3 regions of the Erwinia sp. Eh17-17 genome follow, and region 2 is predicted to be linked to each of the others. Evidence: riboswitches for the same ligand, from Rfam matches in the RefSeq annotation. Region 2 holds a riboswitch; each other region holds the start of a gene.
What was found. Region 2 has a riboswitch for thiamine pyrophosphate ahead of thiM (hydroxyethylthiazole kinase). Riboswitches for the same ligand answer to the same signal wherever they lie in the genome.
Positions count from the first base shown of each region.

Region 1: linked by a shared signal. The riboswitch ahead of thiC (phosphomethylpyrimidine synthase ThiC) and the one ahead of thiM (hydroxyethylthiazole kinase) in region 2 are both predicted to bind thiamine pyrophosphate.
Region 3: linked by a shared signal. The riboswitch ahead of thiB (thiamine ABC transporter substrate binding subunit) and the one ahead of thiM (hydroxyethylthiazole kinase) in region 2 are both predicted to bind thiamine pyrophosphate.

Region 1 covers NZ_JBDFQT010000015.1:18,088-23,274, reverse strand. Annotated here, with positions in the region: gene hemE (uroporphyrinogen decarboxylase) at 1-89, opposite strand, end outside; gene ABEH87_RS21155 (polymer-forming cytoskeletal protein) at 264-917, opposite strand; gene nudC (NAD(+) diphosphatase) at 1,260-2,033, opposite strand; gene rsd (sigma D regulator) at 2,109-2,615, shown strand; TPP riboswitch at 2,755-2,855, shown strand; gene thiC (phosphomethylpyrimidine synthase ThiC) at 2,947-4,896, shown strand; gene thiE (thiamine phosphate synthase) at 4,893-5,187, shown strand, end outside.
Region 2 covers NZ_JBDFQT010000001.1:243,740-248,926, reverse strand. Annotated here, with positions in the region: gene fbaB (class I fructose-bisphosphate aldolase) at 29-1,081, opposite strand; gene thiD (bifunctional hydroxymethylpyrimidine kinase/phosphomethylpyrimidine kinase) at 1,236-2,036, opposite strand; gene thiM (hydroxyethylthiazole kinase) at 2,033-2,824, opposite strand; TPP riboswitch at 2,859-2,955, opposite strand; gene ABEH87_RS01070 (XRE family transcriptional regulator) at 3,035-3,583, opposite strand; gene ABEH87_RS01065 (AzlC family ABC transporter permease) at 3,687-4,355, shown strand; gene ABEH87_RS01060 (AzlD domain-containing protein) at 4,352-4,675, shown strand; gene wrbA (NAD(P)H:quinone oxidoreductase) at 4,897-5,187, shown strand, end outside.
Region 3 covers NZ_JBDFQT010000003.1:169,649-174,835, reverse strand. Annotated here, with positions in the region: gene thiQ (thiamine ABC transporter ATP-binding protein ThiQ) at 1-614, opposite strand, end outside; gene thiP (thiamine/thiamine pyrophosphate ABC transporter permease ThiP) at 598-2,208, opposite strand; gene thiB (thiamine ABC transporter substrate binding subunit) at 2,184-3,170, opposite strand; TPP riboswitch at 3,210-3,339, opposite strand; gene sgrR (HTH-type transcriptional regulator SgrR) at 3,375-5,036, opposite strand.

The sequences.
Region 1 (5,187 bases), on a different contig from region 2:
CCGGCCTGACGCATCATCCATACCGGGGTGATATCCACTGGCTGGCGCAGCAAGGCGCGCAAATATCGATCGTTCTTCAGTTCATTCATTACGGGGCTCTCTCACCATACAGGCTGACAGTGTAACATTTATTGGAATTGACGATGATTAGCCGCTCAAAAAATTGGGCAGCCGGAGAGGATCCCCTGGCTTTCCTGTGGCCCGGTTCGCCGCAGGCAAAGACCAGGGAAGGGAAAAGTCAGAAAATGTACGCTGAATTTCGCTTATTTTTTATCACTGACGGGGCTGTTTTTCCCCGATATTTTTTCAACGGCAGCGAGCACGGAGACGGGCTCAAGCTTTTTGTCTTTTTTATCGGTTACGGCGGCAGGTTCCTCAGTCTGGTGTGAATTACCGACAAACACGCCGCCCTTTTCAATCGAGAACTCACCGGCATACACTTCACCGTCGATACGGCCTCGTGACATAATAATCACCGTCCTGGCATAACAGCTGCCCTTGAGCACGCCATTCACCACCAGTTTAAGCGACGTCACCTTTCCCGTGACCCTGCCTTCCTTACCAATCTGGGTGGTTTTCTGGCTGGTGATATCCCCTTCGACCACACCATTTATCGTTATATTATTTTCATTCGTTATCTCGCCAGCTAATACCGACCCGAGTGAGATAACCGTTTCTTTAGTGCTATGTTCATCATTTGAAGACAGAGGCAAGGGGTTAGCCTGTTGCATTTTGACTGCCGGCGATGCCGTATCAATATTCTTGTCTTCATCTTTCCTTTTTAAATTAAACACTTTTAAAATCATCCTTTTAGTGTGTAGACCTGACTCGATAAACAGCAGACAGAAAACCGCTGTGCCAGCCAGAGAGAGGAATAAAGTCATTCTTGTTGGTAGTTCAAAGGCAAGAAGAATCATACCCCAGCAAAACCAGACTCCCCACAAATAACTCTGTTTTCTGACCTCAGTCATTATATTCAATCGCCACGTACGGAAACATCGTTCGAAGGAACAGTCTTTGAACCTTTATTAAGATCATGCTGAGAGAAATATTAATTTATCTTAACCCATACCCCACAGAGATATTCTCCTGCTGATAAACAACTCTGGGGATGATATTTTAATTTTTTACAGAGATAAAGCCAGTAACGTTCATAACTTTTACTGAAAAATAATAACCTCCTGATTAACAACTTAGCTAACCAGAAGATTATATCGCATAAAAAAATGAAAAAATAAAAGCGCAGATTACACGCGGCACTATTCCGCGCTTGCGCGACATAATGCAACAGTATCTTCAATCAAACGTCTTGCTATGGTGCCGGGAGGCGGGAGCAGGGGTAGAGCATCGTAGCGATACCAGCCGGCAGAAAGTAGCTCTTTAGGATCAATATTGATGTCACCCGCCGCATAGTCGGCCATGAAAGCCATCATCAATGACTGCGGGAACGGCCAGGGCTGTGAAGAGACATAGCGCAGATTTTTTACCGTGATCCCGCTCTCTTCCATCACTTCACGCGCCACCGTCTGCTCAAGAGTTTCTCCCACCTCCACAAACCCGGCCAGCACGGTGAACACGCCGTTGCGGTGTCGGGTATGCTGCGCCAGCAGAATCTCATCCCCCCGGCGGATGGCAACAATGATACAGGGTGCAATCTGCGGATAATAACGCTGGCGGCAGTGGCCACACAGACAGGCCCATTCCGTTTTGCTGTGGTGCATTTCGTGGCCACAGTAGCCACACCAGCGGTGCGAACGATAGAACTCCGCCAGCTGAATGCCCCGCCCGACCAGCTGGAACAGCCCGGTTTCGCTATCGAGCAGCTGCCGTAACGATCCCATATCCTGAGGCCGCGTATCGCGGATCAGCCAGACGGTTTGCCCCTGCCACTCACCAATCGGCGATCCCCGCGATCCTGCCAGACCGAGTAAACCGGCATTCCCCTGAGGTAATTCACCTTTTGGTAACCAAATTTTATGTTCCAGGCTGACAATCCACCAGCCAGCGTCTACGCTTAAAATTTCCTGTTCCATCATTTTGCTCATCATCCTCAGCTTAAAGACTGGATTGAGGTCAGACGTTAAAATATAACACTCACGGAGTTGAACATGCTTAACCAGTTAGAAGTCCTCACCGCGCGCGTCGGCGGTTGCAGTGAGCTGGTAGACTTCTGTCTGCGCTCGCGCAAGCAGTTGCTGGTTACCTACTATCAAGTGGCTGGTATCAAGCCTAACAAGGAAACGCTGACGACGCTCGATGAAAACGCGCTCGATACGTTTTGCCTGAATCTGGTGGATTATCTTTCGACGGGCCACTTCACCGTCTATCAACGCTTTATCAAAGAGCTGGAAGGAACTGAGCAGCTGGCGAAAGCGTCGCTGATCTACCCCTCACTAAAGGCCAATACCGATCGGATCATGCAGGTTTATGATTCTCATCTGGAAGACGCTATCGATCATGACAACTATCGGGAATTCCAGAATGCGCTGTCCATTGTGGGTGAAGCGCTGGAAGCCCGCTTTACTCTGGAAGATAAATTCATCCAGTTAGCTTTAGACAATATGGCTGAAAATCAAGAAGCTGCCAACGCCTGCACCCTCGCACGCCCTGCCTGATTCGTTATCAAAATGTGATTTTCTTGTAGTTTCCAAAATGCCCCTTTATGCTGAAGGGGTTCGGATGAGGCGTGCCTCATCCCTGCGTAGTGTTAATTTCGAGACCGGGAGTTGTGACTTATTAGCCATAATTCTCATCGATATCTTGTCGGAGTGCCCTTCGGGGCTGAGACCGTTAATTCGGGATCCGCGGAACCTGATCAGGTTAGTACCTGCGAAGGGAACAAGAGTAAATCTGCTATGGCGATGTGAATGCCCATTTTCTCACATCGTTATCGTTACTCCCCGCCTCCAGGCAAGCAAACTTCTGTTTAATGATCAGGAAATTGCTATGTCTACCGTTGAAAAACCTTTCGTTGAGAAAAAAGCCAGCCGCCGCCAACAGCGCGCCGCCGCGCAGCAGTTTATCGACTCCCTGCAGGGTACGGCTTTTCCCAATTCAAAACGTATTTATCTGAGCGGGTCGCAGCCGGATATCCGCGTACCGATGCGCGAGATCCAGCTCAGCCCGACGACCGTGGGCGGTAGCCAGGATCGACCGCTGCTGGAAGAAAACGAACCGGTACCGGTCTACGATACGGCAGGCCCGTATGGTGACCCGACCGCGACGATTGATGTCCATGCCGGGCTGCAGAAGCTGCGCAGCCAGTGGATCGCCAGACGGGGCGATACCGAGGAGAGGGAGGAACTCAGCTCGACCTACACGCAACAACGCCTGGCAGACGACGGGCTGGACCACTTACGCTTTGAGAACCTGCCCCGGCCACGTCGGTCACTGGCAGGACGCTGCGTCACTCAAATGCATTATGCCCGTCAGGGCATTATCACGCCGGAAATGGAGTATATCGCCCTGCGTGAGAATATGGGCCGCGAGCGTATACGGGGTGATGTCCTGCTGCAACAGCATCCGGGCCACAGCTTCGGCGCGCAGCTGCCGGACAACATCACCGCTGAATTTGTCCGCCAGGAGGTGGCAGCCGGCCGTGCGATTATCCCGGCCAACATTAATCATCCGGAGTCCGAGCCGATGATTATCGGCCGCAATTTCCTGGTCAAGATTAACGCCAATATCGGCAATTCCGCGGTCAGCTCTTCGATCGAAGAAGAGGTGGAAAAACTGGTATGGTCGGTGCGCTGGGGTGCCGATACGGTAATGGATCTCTCAACCGGGCGTTATATTCACGAAACCCGTGAATGGCTCCTGCGCAACAGCCCGGTTCCCATTGGTACCGTGCCGATTTACCAGGCGCTGGAAAAAGTGAACGGCGTCGCAGAAGATCTCAACTGGGAAATTTTCCGCGATACGCTGCTGGAGCAGGCTGAACAGGGCGTTGATTATTTCACCATCCATGCCGGTGTGTTGCTACGCTACGTGCCGATGACCGCCAGACGGCTAACCGGCATCGTCTCCCGTGGTGGGTCGATCATGGCAAAATGGTGCCTGTCACATCATCAGGAGAGTTTTCTCTATCAACACTTCCGCGAGATTTGCGAAATTTGTGCCGCTTATGATGTCTCGCTGTCGCTGGGGGATGGCCTGCGTCCGGGTTCAATTCAGGATGCCAACGACGAAGCGCAGTTTGCCGAACTGCGCACGCTGGGCGAACTGACCAAAATCGCCTGGGAGTATGACGTACAGGTGATGATTGAAGGGCCGGGCCATGTGCCAATGCAGATGATCCGCGTCAACATGACGGAACAGCTTGAACACTGCCATGAAGCGCCGTTTTATACCCTGGGGCCGCTGACCACCGATATTGCGCCGGGATACGATCACTTCACCTCCGGTATTGGTGCTGCGATGATCGGCTGGTTTGGCTGCGCGATGCTGTGCTACGTGACGCCAAAGGAGCACCTCGGTCTGCCGAATAAAGAGGACGTGAAACAGGGGCTGATCGCCTACAAGATCGCCGCCCATGCTGCCGATCTCGCCAAAGGCCACCCCGGCGCACAAATTCGCGATAATGCGATGTCGAAAGCGCGTTTTGAATTCCGCTGGGAGGACCAGTTTAACCTGGCGCTCGATCCGCACACCGCACGTGCTTACCACGATGAAACCCTGCCGCAGGAGTCCGGCAAAGTGGCTCACTTCTGTTCAATGTGTGGCCCCAAATTTTGCTCTATGAAAATCACTCAGGAAGTACGTGAATACGCTGCCCGTCAGGAGGCCGAAGCCCGGCCGATCGAAATGGGTATGGCACAGATGTCTGAGGCGTTTCGCCATCGCGGCGGTGAGCTTTATCACCGTGCAGATAACCTGAAATCAGAGGAAAAATTATGAGTCGTGGCGCTTTTCCCGCTACCGAAGCGCGGCTGGGCCTGTACCCGGTGGTCGATACGGTGGAATGGATTGCACGCCTGCTGGATGCCGGCGTGAGGACACTGCAGTTACGGATTAAAGACTGCGCGGATAGTGAAGTCGAACAGCAGATCGTCGATGCCATTGCTCTGGGTAAACGCTATCAGGCGCGCCTGTTTATTAATGACTACTGGCGGCTGGCAATCAAACATCAGGCCTACGGCGTCCATCTTGGACAGGAAGATCTTGATGTTGCCGACCTGGATGCGATTC
Region 2 (5,187 bases):
CGCCCCTACAGGGTCACCCCGTTCACCGTCAGGCGATGGTGACGTTCTTCGCCAGATAAACGTCCTGCACCGAATTAATCAGCGCTACGCCGTCCTTCATCGATTTCTTAAACGCTTTACGTCCCAGAATCAGCCCCATTCCCCCGGCGCGCTTATTGATGACCGCCGTGCGTACGGACTCGGCGGTATCGGTATCCCCGGCCGCTGCGCCGCCGGAGTTAATTAACCCCGCACGGCCCATATAGCAGTTCGCCAGCTGGTAGCGCACCAGATCGATCGGGTTATCACTGGTCAGCGTGCTGTAAACGCGTTCGTCAGTGTGGCCAAATTTCAGCGCCTTATAGCCGCCGTTATTCTCCGCCATTTTCTGCTTAACGATATCCGCGCCGATGGTGGCCGCCAGATGGTTCGCCTGGCCGGTCAGGTCAGCGCTGGCGTGGTAGTCCACCCCCTCTTTCTTGAAGGCATCGTTACGCAGGTAAGCCCACAGCACGGTGACCATGCCCAGTTCATGCGCCCGTTCAAACGCCGCAGAGATCTCTTCAATCTGACGCCGCGACTGCTCCGAGCCGAAATAGATGGTTGCCCCGACGGCAACGGCACCAAGGTTAAAGGCCTGTTCGACGCTGGCATACAGCGTCTGATCGTACTGGGTGGGGTAACTCAGCGTTTCGTTATGGTTCAGCTTCACCATAAAGGGAATGCGGTGAGCATAGCGGCGGGAGACGGAGGCCAGCACGCCATAGGTGGAGGCTACGCAGTTACAACCGGCTTCAATGGCCAGTTCAACAATATTTTTCGGGTCAAAATAGAGCGGGTTCGCCGCAAAGGAGGCGCCGGCTGAATGCTCAACGCCCTGGTCCACTGGCAGGATAGAGAGGTAACCTGTCCCGGCTAAACGTCCGGTGTTGTACAGGGTTTGCATATTGCGTAACACAGCCGGGGGGCGGTTGTTATCCACCATCACCCGGTCAACATAATCCGCTCCGGGAAGGTAGAGGTTGTCCGCTGGAATAGTCATGCAGCGATGTTGCAAAAGAGAATCCGCTTCTTTGCCCAATAACTGTACGATGTCCGTCATGATAACTCCTGTTAAAATGTTCAGGACCCTTTTCAGGGCCCGCGCGTCAGTTTTTCTGACCCCAACAGGTTGAACCCATAACCCGCATTAAGGCAAATTGCTGACTCCATTTTTCAGAACGATCCGCACTAAAAGCCCGTGAAGTGTGAGCGGGTTACCACCATTGATGAAAATGGTGTACCGGCCCGTTTCCGTGGCCCACCTCCAGCGAATCGGCCTGCTCCAGCGCCCCCTGTAGCCAGTGTTTTGCCGCCTGCACGGTGGTGACCCAGTCATTATGACGCGGACGCAGCGCCGCCAGCGCCGCCGACAGGGAACAGCCGGTGCCGTGCGTATTGCGGGTATGGATGCGTGGCGCGGTAAAACGCTGCTCCAGCTGGCGGGTAAACAGCCAGTCGGGACTTTCCACTGCGCTGAGATGGCCGCCCTTCATCAGCACCGCCTGGCAGCCCAGCGCCAGCAGCGCACGGCCCTGCTGGCGCATTTCCCTTTCATCACGGGCGGGCGGGCACTGCAACAGCGCGGCGGCCTCCGGCAGGTTCGGGGTAATCAGGGAAACCTGCGGCAGCAGGCGCTCGCGCAGAGTAGCAACCGCGTCGGCACTGAGTAACGGGTCACCGCTTTTCGCCAGCATCACCGTATCCAGCACCACCCACGGCACGTTCGCCCCCTTCAGGCGCTCGGCCACCACATCGACAATGGCACTTTCTGCCAGCATGCCAATTTTAATCGTGTCGATACGCACGTCCGACAGAACAGAGTCCAGCTGCGCGGCCACGAACGCGGGCTCAATGCGGTAGACCGACTGAACGCCGGTGGTGTTCTGCGCCACCAGCGCCGTGATCGCGCTGGTACCGTAAGCGCCCAGCGCCGAGAAGGTTTTCAGATCGGCCTGGATCCCCGCGCCACCGCTGGGGTCGGTACCGGCAATCGTCATGGCATTAATGCGTTTCATCGCCACGCCTCCGGGTCCAGCAGATACAGAGCGTCGAGGAAGGCCGGGATAAAGCTGCCCGGCCCCCTCGCCTGCGCGGCGGCACGTTCTCCGGCGAGGGAGACGACGCGACAGGCGCTGGCAACATGGACCAGACGATCGCCCGGCAGCGTGGCAAAACCGGCCACCGCCGCCGACAGCGCGCAGCCGGTGCCAACCACCCGCGTCATCAGCGCCGAGCCGCCGCTGACGCTCAGGGTACGGTTGCCGTCGGTGACAAAATCTACCTCTCCCGTCACCGCCACCACCGCGCCGCTCTCCTGCGCCAGCGCCTGTGCCGCGTGCAGTGCGGCCGTCGAGGCGTGCTGGCTGTCAACGCCACGGCCGCTGACCGCCTGCTTTGCCAGCGCCATAATTTCCGAGGCATTACCGCGAATTGCGGCCGGTTTAAGCCGCAGCAGCTGGTGACAGAAGGCGGTGCGGAAATCCAGCCCCCCCACCGCCACCGGATCTAACGTCCAGCCGCGCCCTGCCGTACTGGCGGCGTGAACGGCGGCCAGCATCGCCTCACTGCGGCTGTGAGTCAGGGTTCCGACATTGATCAGCAGGGCATCGGCCATCGCGCTGAACTGCGCGGCTTCCTGCGCATCGATGACCATCGCCGGGGAGGCACCCAGCGCCAGCAGGACGTTGGCCGTAAAGGTCTGCACCACATCATTGGTCATACAGTGAATCAGGGGGGATCGCTGTTGGAACAGCGTCAGGGAATCGGCCACGTCGCTGTGGCTGAGGGGTTCAGGTTGGATCATTTTTGCTCCCAACCGGCGATCAAGAAGGCGATGCCGGTCGGGCATCTGACTTCCCTACGCTGGCATTATCCAGATCAGGTTATACGGGTATTTCTCAGCCTTCACAAAGAAGGGCACCCCGAGTCATTGGTCGTGTTTACTGTTTATTCATTACTGACTGAGCGGACAGGATAAGAGAGAAACGGTGATCCTGTAAACCCGTTTAGGCCGCTACCCCTGCTCTGCCACCAGCAGCGCCAGGGTATCCGCTTCCAGCGCTCTGAAAATATGCTCACGGTCAGCGGGATAACAGATGTAATCGCCGGGCAGCAGCTCCTCTGGCGCCTCTTTCAGCCCGACCAGCGCCCGGCCCTGGGTGACAATAATATGCTCTACCGATCCGGCATGATGAGGCAGTGACAGCCGGTCGGCCCCCGGCTGGGTCATCAGCAGGTAGATGTCACGGCGCGCGCCCGGCGGGCAGCTGGCCAGCAGGATCGCCTCATAGTTCGCTTCCCCGGCCACCACTTTTGCGCCTTCACCACGGCGGATCACCTGGGTTTTCTGTGGTTCCGGCTCCAGCAGTCTGGCAAACGGGATATTGAGCGCCACGCACAGCGCCCAGAGCGTCTCCAGGCTGGGGTTACCGTTGCCCGCTTCCAGCTGCGACAGCGTGGATTTTGCAATCCCCGCTCTTCTGGCCACTTCGGCCAGGGAAAGCCCGGCCAGTGTACGCTCGCGGGTTAAACTCTCTGCAATTACCGCAATGGGTTGGGTCATCGGCTGCCTCAGTGTTCGCTAAAACGAACGAAACGTTCGGGTTGATATTCAATGTTACTGCGTTCATTATAATGTCAATTTCGTTCGTTATGGTAAATATCTCATGATCGCCCGTCATTTTTCATCGCTCGCGCCGGATACGCGCAAAGCCATTTATTTGATCTGCCTCGCCGTTGGCGTGGTGGGCATTTCCTATGGCTCGCTGGCAACTGCCTACGGCTTCCCGCTCTGGGTGCCGCTGTTCTCCAGCCTGTTTGTACTGGCCGGGGCATCGGAATTTATGTTTATTGCCATTGTCGCCGCAGGGGGAAATCCGCTGGCGGCTGCGCTGGCCGGGCTGCTGGTCAACGCGCGCCATTTCCCTTTTGGCATTGCCGTGCGCGATCTGGTCGGGTCGCGTCTTTCCGCCCTGCTGGGCTGCCACATTATGAATGATGAGAGCGTGGTCTTCGGCCTGTCGCAGCCTACGCCACCGCAGCGCAAAGCCGCTTTCTGGCTGTGCGGGCTGGGGGTGGCCGTGGTCTGGCCCCTGGGCGCGGTGCTGGGCAGCGTGATTGGTCAGCTACTGCCGGATACTCAGGTCATCGGGCTGGATGCCGTGTTTCCCGCCATTTTAATCGCGCTGGTGATCCCGGCGCTGAAATCCCGCCTCACGCTGACGCGGGCCTCCTGCGGCGCGGCGCTGTCGCTGCTCGCCGTCCCCTTTACCCCGACCGGGTTGCCGGTTCTGTTATCGCTGGCCGGGCTGCTGGCCGGGAGGAAGAAATCATGACAGGCAACGTCACGATCGTCGCCGGGATTGTGCTGCTGGCCTGCGGCACCTGGCTGATGCGTTTTGCCGGAGCAAAACTGGGTAATCGTCTGGCGCTGTCTGACCATGCCCGTCAGCTGCTGTCCGATGCCGCCACCACGCTGCTGTTTGCGGTCGCCCTTGGCAACACCTTCTACGAAGGTGTTCAGTTTGCGGGGATTGCACGGGTCGCCGGCGTGGCGGTGGCGGTGCTGCTGGCGTGGCGCAAAACACCGCTGATTGTGGTGATCCTTGCCGCAGCGGCGGTCACCGCGCTGTTACGCTATGCAGGCATCCCCTAACCCCACCCCGGCTTTAATTCGGCGTTATGTGCAGGCGAAGCTAGAATTACAGAGATCGGTCGTCGCCTGCGTGATGAGATGCGCGGCAAACCGCAGCCCGCCTCCCTGCCTGTGTATCAACAAGGGGGCTTAAGCGCCTAAGCGGAGACCGTTCAGTGACTCTTTTTCATCGTTTTTTTCACCATGAAAAAAATGCTCACCACCTCAAAAAGGAAATGAAAATGCCGAAGATTTTAGTGCTTTATCACTCAATGTACGGTCATGTTGAAACGCTGGCACACACGGTCGCTGAAGGGGCTGCCAGCGTTGCAGGCGCGCAGGTTACGGTAAAGCGGGTGCCGGAAACCATGGACAGCGACGCTTTCAAAACTTACGGTGGCAAAACCGACCAGCAGGCTGATGTTGCCTCACCGGCAGAGCTGGCCGACTATGATGCGATTATCATCGGCACCCCCACGCGCTTTGGCAACATGTCAGCACAGATGCGTAACTTCCTCGACCAGACCGGCGGC
Region 3 (5,187 bases), on a different contig from region 2:
TCAACAATCAACAGGCTGCGTGGCGCAATAGTCGCAGCATCCTCAATACTGTGCGAGACCATCAGCAGGGTCATATTGCGCTCAAGACACACCTCATCTACCAGACAGAGCATCTCTTTACGCAGCGCCGGGTCGAGGGCGGAAAACGGCTCGTCGAGCAGCAGGATCGGCTGCTTACGCACCAGACAGCGCGCGAGGGCCGCACGCTGGCGCTGGCCGCCGGAAAGCTGATGCGGCAGGCGTTGTAAATGCTCTGCCAGCCCCACGCGCTGCGCAATGTTCTGCAACTCATGTTTTTGCTGGTGGTTGAGCTTCAGTCCGGGGTGTAACCCCAGTCCGATATTTTGCGCCACGCTAAGATGGGGAAACAGGTTATTTTCCTGAAACAGCATCGACACCGGACGCTGCGCCGGTGCGCTGTCGCGGTGTGCCGTACCGTTTAGCTGTAAATCACCGCCGTTAACCGGCAAAAAACCGGCGATCAGGCTGAGCAGGGTACTTTTCCCTGCCCCGCTGGGGCCGAGAATGGCGACACGTTCCCCGGTCTGCACGCTGAACGTAAAGCGCATCGGCAGATGGTGATAGACATAGGTCAGATTAGTCAGATTTAACATGGCGTCCCGGCAGTTTTTCAATCAGGGTGAACAGCAGGAAACAGAGCAGCAGCAGCAGCAGGGCGGTCACCGCGCCATCACTGCTGCGGTAGGAACCGATCTGTTGATAAAGATAAAACGGCAGAGTACGGAAGTTTTCATTGCCGAACAGCGCGACCACGCCAAAATCGCCAATCGACAGCACGCAGGCGAATGCCAGCGCCTGGGCCAGCGGGCGCCTCAGGGCACTCAGCTCAATCAGCCGCAGGCGGTTCCAGCCGCGAATATCCAGCGAAAGACAGAGGTTGTTATAACGCCCGGCGATATCGCGCAGCGGGTTTTCCAGCACTTTCATTGCATAAGGAACGGCCATCAGCGCATTGGTGACAATGACAATCCCCTCTGCCGAGTCCGGCAGCCCGATAGTCTGGTTCAGCAACAGGAAAAAGCCGGTAGCCAGCACGATGCCCGGCATGGCCAGAATCAGCATCCCGCTCAGTTCCAGCGCCTGACCCCACAGTACCTGCTGACGCAGCCGCAGTTCGCGGCTGCTCCACAGCAGCATCAGGGTGAGCAATACGCTTAACACCCCCGCGCCGAGCGCGATGCGCAGTGAGGTCAGCATCGCCTGCCACAGCGCGGGCTGATGAAGCACTGCGCTGAACCCCTGATTCAGTCCGTCGGCCACTACCGCCAGCAGCGGCGGCAGGATCAGCAGCAGTGCGGCGGTGATAAACAGCCCGTCAAGCAGGCGCGCGCGGCGGCTGTCCTGTGGATTACGCCAGCCGCCCAGGCTGTCGCTGCCCGTCGGCAGGACTTTGCTCAGGCGCTGGCTGAGCATGACCAGCCCCAGGCAGCACAGCATCTGTAGCAACGCCAGCAGAGCGGCCCGTCCGGGATCGTAGTCGAAGCTCAGCGCCTGGAAGATCGCCAGTTCAATGGTCGTGGCCTGTGGGCCACCGCCCAGCGACAGCACGGTGGCGAAGCTGGCAAAGCACAGCATAAAGATCAGGGCAGCGGCGGGCAGAATCTGTCGCCGCAGCCACGGCCATTCGACCAGACGAAAATGCGCCCAGCCGTCCAGCCCAAGCTGGGCGGCGATCTGTCGCTGTTCACCGGGGATCTGCTGTAACGCCTGTAACAGCAGGCGGGTAGCCAGCGGCAGATTGAAAAAAACGTGGGCCAGCAGGATGCCCTGCAGGCCGTACGGTGTGAAGGCATAGTCAATGCCGAGCAGGGCGCAGATCTGTGCCAGCCAGCCGCTGCGGCCATAGACGCTGAGAATACCAAAGACCGCCACCAGCACGGGCAGCACCAGCGTCATGGCACACAGCCGCAGCAGCGTGGTGCGCCCCGGAAAACGGCGTCGGTAAAGGGCGCGCGCCAGCGGAATCGCCGGCAGCACCGATAGCAATGCCGACAGCAGCGCCTGCCAGAAGGAGAAGCGCAGCACGTGCCACAGATAGCTGTCCTGCCACAGACCGCGCCAGTCGGTAGCGGGTGCATTTTGCCACAGGGCGAAAAACGCCAGCAGAGCTACGCTGACCAGCAGCAGAGCAGCCAGTCCGCCAGGGATTAACCAGGCGGGAATTAGCGGCTGACGGCGCGTTGCCATGCACTAATCCAGTTGCTGCGCTGATTTGCCACGTCCTGTGGGCTGTACTGCAATGTTTTTGCCGGCACGGTCAGAGTATTGAAACCGGCAGGCAGCGGTATGTTGATGGCCGGATACATCCAGTTGCCGGTGGCAATGGTGTTCTGGAAGGGGTGAGTCATGACGAACTGCATAAACTGCTGCGCCAGTTTTGGCTGCTTGCTGGCGCGCAGCTGACCTGCCACTTCTACCTGCAGGTAGTGGCCTTCGCTGAAGTTGGCGGCGGCGTAGCGATCTTTCTTCTCTTCAATCAGATGATAAGCAGGGGAGGTGGTGTAGCTGAGCACCATATCGCTTTCACCTTTCAGAAACAGACCGTAGGCTTCGCTCCAGCCTTTGGTTACGGTGACGGTCTTCTTCGCCAGCTTCTGCCAGGCTTCGGGGCTCTGCTCGCCGAAGACCTGCTGCATCCACAGCAGCAGGCCCAGGCCTGGGGTGCTGGTGCGGGGATCTTCATAGATCACCTTCAGAGGGCGGTCGCTCTCGACCAGTTCTTTCAGACTTTTCGGTGGGTTTTGCAGTTTAGTTTTGTCGTAAACGAAGGCAAACCAGCCGTAGTCGTAGGGCACAAAGGTGGTGTTCTTCCAGCCGCCGGGTACCGTGCTGTGAGTCGTGTCCACGTTGGAGGCGGCGAACAGTCCGGTTTTCTCTGCGGCGTCCAGCAGGTTGTTGTCCAGCCCCAGCACCACGTCGGCTTTACTGTTTTTGCCCTCCATGCGCAGACGGTTGAGCAGCGACACGCCGTCTTCCAGCGCCACGAATTTCAGTTCACAGTTGCACTGCGCTTCGAAGGCTTTTTTGATCGCCGGCCCCGGCCCCCACTCAGCGGAGAAAGAGTCGTAGGTGTAAACCGTCAGGGTTTCTTTGGCCGCCAGGGCAGGCAGGGAGAACAGCACCAGCAGGGGGATATATTTTTTCAACACTTTGCGTTCCTTTAAAGGGAAAATGCGCAAAGGATCTGAGTCAGTGACACTCTCAAATCCCTACGCCGGTATGAGCCGGATCAGGTTCGACGGGTTTTTCTCAGCGAAAACGGGCTGTGCCTGGGTGAAAGCAGAGGCTGGCAAGGTTTTCGCACCCCGTTGAGAACGGCTTATTCTAGTGGTTTCGTCTTTGTTACGAAAGCGTCATGATTCGGGCGGGGCAAACCAGGCGGATTTAAAGTCAAACCAGCCGAGGGTATTCATGCGAACGCCACGCATACTGCGCTGACCGTGCAGCAGCAGCCAGTGGTGGAACAGCGGATGCAGGTAGTTACTGTCGATCAGCTGTTTGCTCCAGTCAGCCAGCGGCAGTTTCTGTTCGCGCCACTGTCGCGCGTCGTTTTCCCAGTCGGTGGGGACGCAGTGGTGCATCAGCGGGATCTCGTACAGCAGGGCGAACAGCGAGAACTCCAGCGGCAGAGTAAAGTTAGCGCTGCCCAGCCAGATATCGCTTTCGGCATCGCCGCGATACCAGCTTTCATAATCAATTTCCTGCGTGATCAACTCCACGCCGTGTGCCGCGAGGATTGGGCCGAGCGCATTGGCGATGCCCTGATGCTCAATATGATCGCTGTACCAGGTAATGGTCAGTGACGTCAGCCCTGCGGGTTTTTCTGCGGTCGCCATATCGCGGCGATGATGCCAGCGCGGCAGCAGGCCATAGGCCGGGAACCAGTAGCGCTGATAGGCGATACCGCTGTGGTTCAGCAGGGCGATAGGGTTAAAAATGGTGCTGATCCAGCGGCGCAGTTGTTCATTACGACCCTGCTCAGAACGCTGGTCAAACATCAGAAAATAGCAGCCCTCTTCCAGACGGCTCTCTTCCGATTTTTCATCGGTGTTTTCGCTTTGAAGCTTCACCCCGGAGTAAACCAGTTCGTCGCTGATTTCCGGCAGCACCCAGATATTCACTTCATCAATCAGAGCGCGATAGCCAAAGTAGTCATCAAAGGCGGAGATGCGCAGCTGGCTGTGCTGATTACGTTCTACGGCGTAGGCTCCGGTGCCGACCGGCTGGCGGCTAAAGTTGCGCATATGCGGCCACTCTTTTGGCAGGATCATCGCACTGACGCTGCCCAGCAGCCATGGCAGCCAGCTGTCCGGGTGACTCAGATGGATATCCAGCGTCCACGGCGTCTGGCACTCAATGCGCGCTAAGTGGCTGAACAGCGGCTGAGTTGTCAGCCGTTCCAGTGAGGTGATGACATCCTCAACCTCCAGTTCGCGTCCGTGATGGAAGTGGATGGCCGGGCGCAAAAAGAAGCGCCAGTGCAGCGGGGTAATCTGCTGCCAGTGATGGGCAATATCCGGCTCGATTTCCCCGTTTTCCTCATTTATCCGCGCCAGCCCGTTGAAAATCTGCCGCGCCAGGTGCGTTTCCGAGCGGCGCAGCGGCGTGCCGGGCAGCAGATTGAGCAGCGGGCGGTAGTAAAGCACGCGCAATATATGTTTGCCCTGGCGGAAACTGCGGCCTAAATGAGAGAGCAGCATCTGGCGCACACGGTTTTTATCGCCCACCAGCTGTACCAGCTGGTCGATGCGGTCCTGTTCCAGTAAATCCTCAGCCCGCTGCTGCTGTAGCGCTAGGCCGGTGTAGCGGAAGGTGAGGCGCGAACGCTTGCCACGCCCGGCTTCGGCCTGCCACTCCAGCCAACCCTGATCCTGCATCGCATTCAGCAGGTTACGCATATGGCGACGGGAACAGCTAAGCTGTACTGCCAGATCGCTGAGCGTGGTTTCCTGTGTCTGACCTTCGCAGCACTGCCAGAGCCGGATAAATTGCTGCTGTAAACGGGGTGAGGACATAAAAGGGGAACCCTGTGTTAAAAGCTGTCTGTTTTTCCTGCCTTATATTACGGCGATAATGGCCGCAGATGAAAGAGTGGGAGGCATTCAAATCTGAATGGCACTTGATCATCGTTATTCATACCTAACAGATGGGTATGCTGAGTATGGT